DNA from 2 places in the Cloacibacillus sp. genome. Region 2 is predicted to be linked to the other one. Evidence: riboswitches for the same ligand, from Rfam matches in the RefSeq annotation. Region 2 holds a riboswitch; the other holds the start of a gene.
What was found. A riboswitch is a leader RNA that binds a small molecule or an ion and turns the genes downstream of it on or off. The one in region 2 is predicted to bind molybdenum cofactor.
Positions count from the first base shown of each region.

Region 1: another riboswitch for molybdenum cofactor. It lies ahead of LIO98_RS12005 (molybdopterin-dependent aldehyde oxidoreductase); the one in region 2 lies ahead of LIO98_RS14720 (substrate-binding domain-containing protein).

Region 1 covers NZ_JAJBUX010000095.1:11,521-14,936, forward strand. The annotation lists gene LIO98_RS12005 (molybdopterin-dependent aldehyde oxidoreductase) at 1-2,047, opposite strand, end outside; molybdenum cofactor riboswitch at 2,180-2,335, opposite strand; gene LIO98_RS12010 (response regulator) at 2,887-3,416, opposite strand, start outside.
Region 2 covers NZ_JAJBUX010000118.1:104,526-107,941, reverse strand. The annotation lists gene LIO98_RS14725 (ABC transporter permease) at 1-371, opposite strand, end outside; gene LIO98_RS14720 (substrate-binding domain-containing protein) at 466-1,317, opposite strand; molybdenum cofactor riboswitch at 1,403-1,523, opposite strand; molybdenum cofactor riboswitch at 1,727-1,844, opposite strand; gene LIO98_RS14715 (metallophosphoesterase) at 1,943-2,620, shown strand; gene LIO98_RS14710 (hypothetical protein) at 2,647-3,416, shown strand, end outside.

The DNA of each region.
Region 1 (3,416 bases), on a different contig from region 2:
GTCCGTGGTCTTCCCAGGTGTTGTAGAGGATGACGCCGTCCTTCGTAAGCTCGATGTTGCTGGCCGCTTCGTCGGCGCCGTCGTCGTTTGAGTTGTAGATACCGATCGATACGCCTACGCCGTACTTCTTTTCATCCGTTGAGAGCTCCGCCGCCTTCTTCTTCATCTCTTCGTAGTAGGGGCGGGCCTTCTTCATCATCTCGGGAAGCGGGAATACTTCGGGCGCGTATCCCGAGGGGAACTGTCCGCGCGGATTCTCCGTAAACGGCTCCCACTCGAGGAGGTTCATCTCACGGAAGTCGAAGGGATCGATGCCGCACTTGTTGGCGAGCATGTCCATCGCCGTCTCGCAGCCCCAGTATGTCTGCGGTGCGCCGTAGGCGCGGAAGGCCGCGCTCCAGCGGTGGTTGCTCCAGCAGGTATAGCCGGTGGCGCGCATATTCTCATACGCGTAGGGCGAGAAGAAGAACTGTCCGCCCTTGTTCGTAAGGTCGTTGGCCGATTCGCTGAAGGGGCCGTGATCGACCCACCAGGTCTGCTCCGCTCCGACGAGCTTGCCGCTCTTGTCGGCGCCGACGCGGATGTGCATAAGGAACGGAGAACGCTTCGGTGTGCGGATATTATGCTCCTTCATGTTTATGCGCATGTAGACGGGACGTCCGCAGGCGATAAGGGCGATCGCGAGATAGGGTTCGTTGGTCGGGGCGACCTTATAACCGAAGGAGGCGCCCATGTTGTTCTGTATGACGCGGATCTTCGAGGGAGCCACGCCGATGCCGCGCGCGATCATCATCTGATGGCGGTAGACACAGACCGACTTTGAGGCGATCGTCAGTTTGCCCTCTTCGTCGTAGTAGGCATATCCGCAGTCGGGCTCGAGCACCATATGGGGCTGGCGTGAGCTGAGGAATTCGTCGTCAACGACATATTCGGCTTTGTCGAGATCATTCTTGGGATCGTCGCCCTTTGTGAATACGCGTTTGTTCCAGGCGTTGGGCATGCCATCGTAGCCTTCGATATCATCGTAGACCTTTATCGCGTCGGGAGCCATCGCCTGATAGATGTCGATGAGCTCGGGAAGCTGTTCATAGTCAACCTTGATCTTGGCGGCAGCTTCGCGGGCGTGGGCCTCCGTATCGGCGCAGACTATCGCGGCGACGTCGCCCCACTGGCGGATCTTGTCTCCCTCTTCGACCATGATGCGGCGCTCCCAGCCGTCCGTGAGGGCGGAGGCGCAGCCGACCTGGCCGCGGATACGGTTCGTACCCTTGACGTCTTTGTAGGTGACTACCTTGAATACGCCGGGCATCTTCTCGGCTTCGCTGACGTCGATCTTATTGACCTTCGCGTGGCGCACGCCTTCGACAGAATAGGGATAGGCGAAGAGGAACTCTTCGGGCAGCTTCAGACGGTCGTCATCGCCGAAATCCCAAAGGCCGGTCGCCTTGTAGACCGCGTTCGGACGCGGATAATCGGTGTTCCATACGGAATCTCCCGGCTTGTACATCTTCGCGAGGTCGCCGATCTTCTCTTCTCCGCGGATGATGGCGGCGGCCTTCATGACGGCGTCGACTATCTGCTTGTAGCCGGTGCAGCGGCAGGCCATCCAGTTCTTGCCGAACCACTCGCGAACCTCTTCGCGCGTCGGGTTCGGGTTCTGGTCGAGAAGAGCCTTACCGCAGGTAATGAATCCGGGGGTGCAGAAACCGCACTGGATAGCGCCGCAGACGATCATCGCCCACTGCAGGGCGTGGAGATTGTCGGGGGTGCCTATTCCCTCGATCGTCGTGATCTGCGAGAATTCGGGAACGTTCTTCCAGCGGGTGATACAGGCGCGGACCACCTTGCCGTTGAGTATTACGTTGCAGACGCCGCACTGACCGCAGTCGCAGCCCCGTTTTGTGCCCGTCATCTTCAGCTGGTCGCGAAGAACGGTGAGAAGCGTGACCTCGGGTTTGCCAATTACGCGCCTCGGTACGCCGTTGATGGTAAGATTCTTGACATGATAGCTTGACTGGACCTGTGCCTCTGTCATTTCCTTTGCCATTGAAAATCTCCTCTCTCGAAATGAATTTTTCCATATCCCATGCCATGCCATGCGGGAGCTCTGGAAATAAATAAGAAACCTTGACTGCATTTTCATCGAAAAGAGGAAGCGGTGTACATCGCCCGTTAACGCGGCAAATATATCCTTACCCCTTTCCAATTCGGATGCTCTGCGCATCCCGGGAGGCTTCGCGGTTTCCCGAAAAAGCCCTTGGAGCCTTTCGGCTCACTGGTCGCATCTCCATAGCGTTATTGCGTTAGGAAATGAAACTCGGGGTTGCAACTAAGTTGCAACTATTGTCTAAACTTTCTATACAAATCATACAAAAGTACACAATAATGAGCAATATTTAGGTAGAATATGAGACGTTATGCGCTATTTTGATTAATTTATGGATAATAAAATTTTTTCACAAGTAAGTTGCGAAAAGGCAAGAAAATGAACCGTCATCTGGCAAAAGTACAAAATTATCGGTTCACCGTCGTGAAACCACGATATTTGACCGCTGTCGATTAGTGATAATATCGCGCAACTTTCCCTTCAAAAAATATCTTCCTTATTTAAAGTATAAACGTTTCCGCACAGGCAGATTTTACCCCCCGAAGTATCTGCAGACGGGCCGTCGTAGAAAAATCTATCTACAACTATTAAACGCTGCCTGGGGTTATGGGCGGCGCAGCGGAGCGTCCGTCTTTTTGCGCCGACATAAATAACAGTGCGCGGCGGCGCTGTTTTTTACAAGCTGTTTTTAGGGATTTATCTATAAAAAAACAAAAGAGGGGAGCACATTCCCCCCTTCTATCTTTGTTATGTTTTTTTATTTAAATCTGAATCGGGCGCTACAGCAGCGCCATGCGGTAACGTTTCTCGGGACGGCCCACGCGGCGGTAGGCGTACTCGACGACGACACGTTCGCTCATGGTAAGGAACTCGAGGTAGCGGCGCGCGGTGGAGCGGGAGATGCCGAGATGCTCCCCGACCTCCTGCGCGGAGAAGGTCTCCTCGTTGCTCTTGAGAAATGATTCGATGTCGTTGAGACACTTGAGCTGGAGTCCTTTGGGGATCGAACGGTTGTTGGCCCACGACGGGTCGTGGCTCTTCATCGAGACGAGGGCGTCCAAGTCCTCCTGCTGCCACGGGTGCGTCCTGCCGGTTAGCGAATGGTGGTATATCTGGTAGTTTTTCAGCGCGGCGCGCAGGCAGTCGAAGGAAAAAGGCTTAACGAGAAATTCAAAGACGCCGGCACAGAGCGCCTTGCGCACAAGCTCGGGATTCTCGCCCGAGGAGACTACGATGTAGTCGGTGCGCGAGAAGGATTTACGAAGGTCGTCCAACCCTTCAGTCGCGCTGAAATCTCTGAGGAATAGGT
Region 2 (3,416 bases):
TCGATCGCCGTCGCCGTATAGGCGACCACGATCGGCGTCCCGAGGATGATCTGCCCGATGGCCATGCCCTCAATCGTAAAGAGCAGGTCCCAGCCGCCAAGCGGACCGCGCCGCGAGATAAAGGCGTAGACGAGCAGGCCGATGACCACGGTCGGCAGCGCGAGCAGCGTGTCTACCACGGTACGGACGCAGCGTTTGCCGGGGAAATCAAAGTACCCGAGAAGGAAGCCGAGAGGCAGCCCGATGAGCAGTATACCCCCCATCGAAACCGCCGTCAGCTGCAGCGTGGTGACAAGGATGTTCATAGTCTCCTCGTCCATTGAGAAGAGGAGACTGAAAGCCTGTATGAATCCGTCCGCTATGAAATCCATCGAATCAGTCCCTGTTTTTAGTTCCGCATAAAAGGGGCGGACGCTTCAGCATTTTCATCCGGCGTCCGCCCTATGTACTGGCTCTGTTAAGCTGTTAGTGGCCCGCGCGAATCTCGGCTTCGGGGAAGAAGAGCTGCTTTCCCTCGACCTTGAAGTCCGCGATATCCTTCTGGACCTTTGAAGAGGTGATCCAGTCGATGTATTTGAGCGCGAGGTCGTATTTGACGTTCGAGTGCTTCAGGGGGCTCACCGCCATGACGCTGTATTTGTTGAGGAGCTCGGGGTCGCCCTCGCAGATGATCACGAGGCCCGGCTTGCCTTTGAGTCCGGCGTCATATTTGATGAAGGTTCCGCGGTCGGTGAGGGTGTAGCCCTTCTGCTCGTCGGCAATGTTGATCGTCTTGAGCATTCCCTGACCCGTCTGCACGTACCACTTCGCCTTGTCGAAATCCTTCACGCCGGCGGCCTTGAGGATCTTAAGTTCGGCGGAATGGGTGCCCGATTTGTCGGCGCGGCTGACGAGAGGCTGCTGTTTTTTCGCTATCGTGGCAAAGGCCTCGGTAACGGGCTTGCCCTTTACGCCCGCGGGATCGTTCGCGGGGCCGATGAGCACGAAGTCGTTATACATGACCTTGCGGCGGTTGGAACCGGCGCCTTCGGCCATAAATTTGTCCTCTGCCGCGGGGTCGTGGGTGAGAACGACGTCAACGTCGCCGTTACGTCCGTACTCAAGGGCTTTGCCGGTACCGACGGATACCCACTGGATCTCAATGCCGGTATCCTTAAGAAGGATGGGGGCGAGGTAGTCGAGCAGGCCTGTGTTGTCGGTGCTTGTCGTGGTCGCCATCCGGAGCACGGGAGCCTTTGCCGTCGCGAGCGAGCCAAAGGCCAGCAGGCAGACGACGAGAAGTAACGCGATAATGGAGCCTTTCTTGTTGATACGCATGGGTTAGAAACCCTCCTCGTGAGATTTGTGTTGCATTACAACCGATATTCAAAACCCGCGGGACGGAGGATAAAAGATTGGAGGCGGCAAGCCTCGGAGATCCCCTTTCCACAACGGGAGACGGTTCCGTTTCCAGAACCGCCCTAACGACTGGCCTCCATGACCGCACGGCCGCAGGAGAGGCAGTTTCAGGGACGTATGCAGGCAAACATACGCGGTAACACCTGGCGGATAAAATCCGCACCGCCGCTATTGTACACTATTTCCGGTTATTATTTCAACAAATAAATCAAGGGAAAACAAGGGGTGTTGGGGTCACCCCTTGCTTAAGTGGAGATTGTGTGTTTTTTAAGCTATCGGCGACAAAATAAACGGGCCGTACCCCCTTGTATAGAGTACGGCCCGTAACATAAGCAACAGCCGTTCTCCTTTCCAAAGGGAGGCTGTCTCGTTTCCAAAACAACCCTGACGGCCTGATAACCATAGATATTTTCCTTAGGTACGCAGGCTCGGAGAACCATATTTATTTTATCATCGGTACTATGGTACAATAAGGAGGATAAAAAGACAAGTCTTTCGTTCATAATTACGTAAAATTTTTTGAAATAATAAAGAGGCGATAGACATGGCGACACTGCACATACCACCCAACATTCCGAAACCGACGCTTCAGGAGATAAGGGAGTGCCCGATCATCAAGCACTTTGACGACCTCGGAATATGGTTCGGCATCAACCCGCCCTGCATCGACGCCAGGGATATGGTGCTGCATATTTCCGACACACCCTACACCATCTATCCCTATCTGCGGCGCGTGCTGCGACGCCTCCATCCCGCCTGGATAGTTCACACGGGTGACTTCGTAGACAATATCAAACTTGAGAAGCGCCCCGGAATGCTTGACCTCTATCAAAAGCGGATAAAGAATTTCCTTTCCATCTTTGAGGAGGAGGACTACGGAGCGATCCTCGTCACTGGAAATCACGACCACGTCCCGACGCTGCTCGAAGAGCCGCACAGCGAGTCGGTGCAGGTATGGACCAGCCCCGGACGATTTTCGCTGGGACAGTTCAGCTTCCGGGCGGGACACACCTATAAAGATGTGAGCGGCGACCCGGCGCAATATAACCTTTACGGACATAACCTCGAATACGCCTCGGGCTGCACGGAGGAGGGGCGTATGTACCTTAACGGACTACAGTCGATGTACCTGATCCACATCTATACCGGAGAGGTGATCTCCATCCCCTACCCTCCGGGGACGGACAACGCACGGCTCCAGCGCAAAAAGGTCTCGTTGTAAATCTATCACGGAGGAGGCAGGACAAAATGATATCGCTGGTAAGGACAGGCCCCGAAAGCATCGCGATCAAACTTTCCTCGGAGGTCTCGGAGATACGCCACAAGCTTGGAGCTTGGGGGACGCTGATCTCGCTCGACGCCGAGAGCGCTCTGAGGAAATACGGGCCGACGCGGAGACTCGTCTTTCTCACCGCACGCTCCGAGGAGGGCGGCCCGCTGTATGAGACCTATGTCTCGGAAAATCCGCTCGAGCTTCTCCTTACGACGCTGATTAACAGCCGTATGACGGGCGGCGTGGACAGCGTCAGCATGATGCCCGGTTATATAATGATGCGTCTCATGGGAAACCTTGAACGCGGCATCAGCGCGATACAGCGGGACATCGGCGGCGAGATCATCGACCGCGACCCCATCTTCCGTCCCGACATCCCTGGCACCTCCTCAATAATATACTTTACGCCAAAATCCCTCGCTAAGAGCATCCCCGTTGAGGACATCTATAAAAGGGCGCTGCTCATCCATACCCGTTCAAAGGGGGCGATCGTCCAGTACCTCTCCGTACACGGCATAGAATACCTCGGAGACTCGCTCGGCACCCCCGACTGGAACGATGTTGAAATAAAAATATGCGACTCCGACGGTCTCTTCGACCTCCACCGCCAAAGGCTGCTCACCGTGACCCAGGGAATGCAGATAGGGATCGTGCTCAAGGAAAAATGGGAGCGGGAACAGGCGCTGACGCGGCGGACGATCCCCGTCTACATGATGAAGCTCTATACGCCGGTGGATATCCAGAC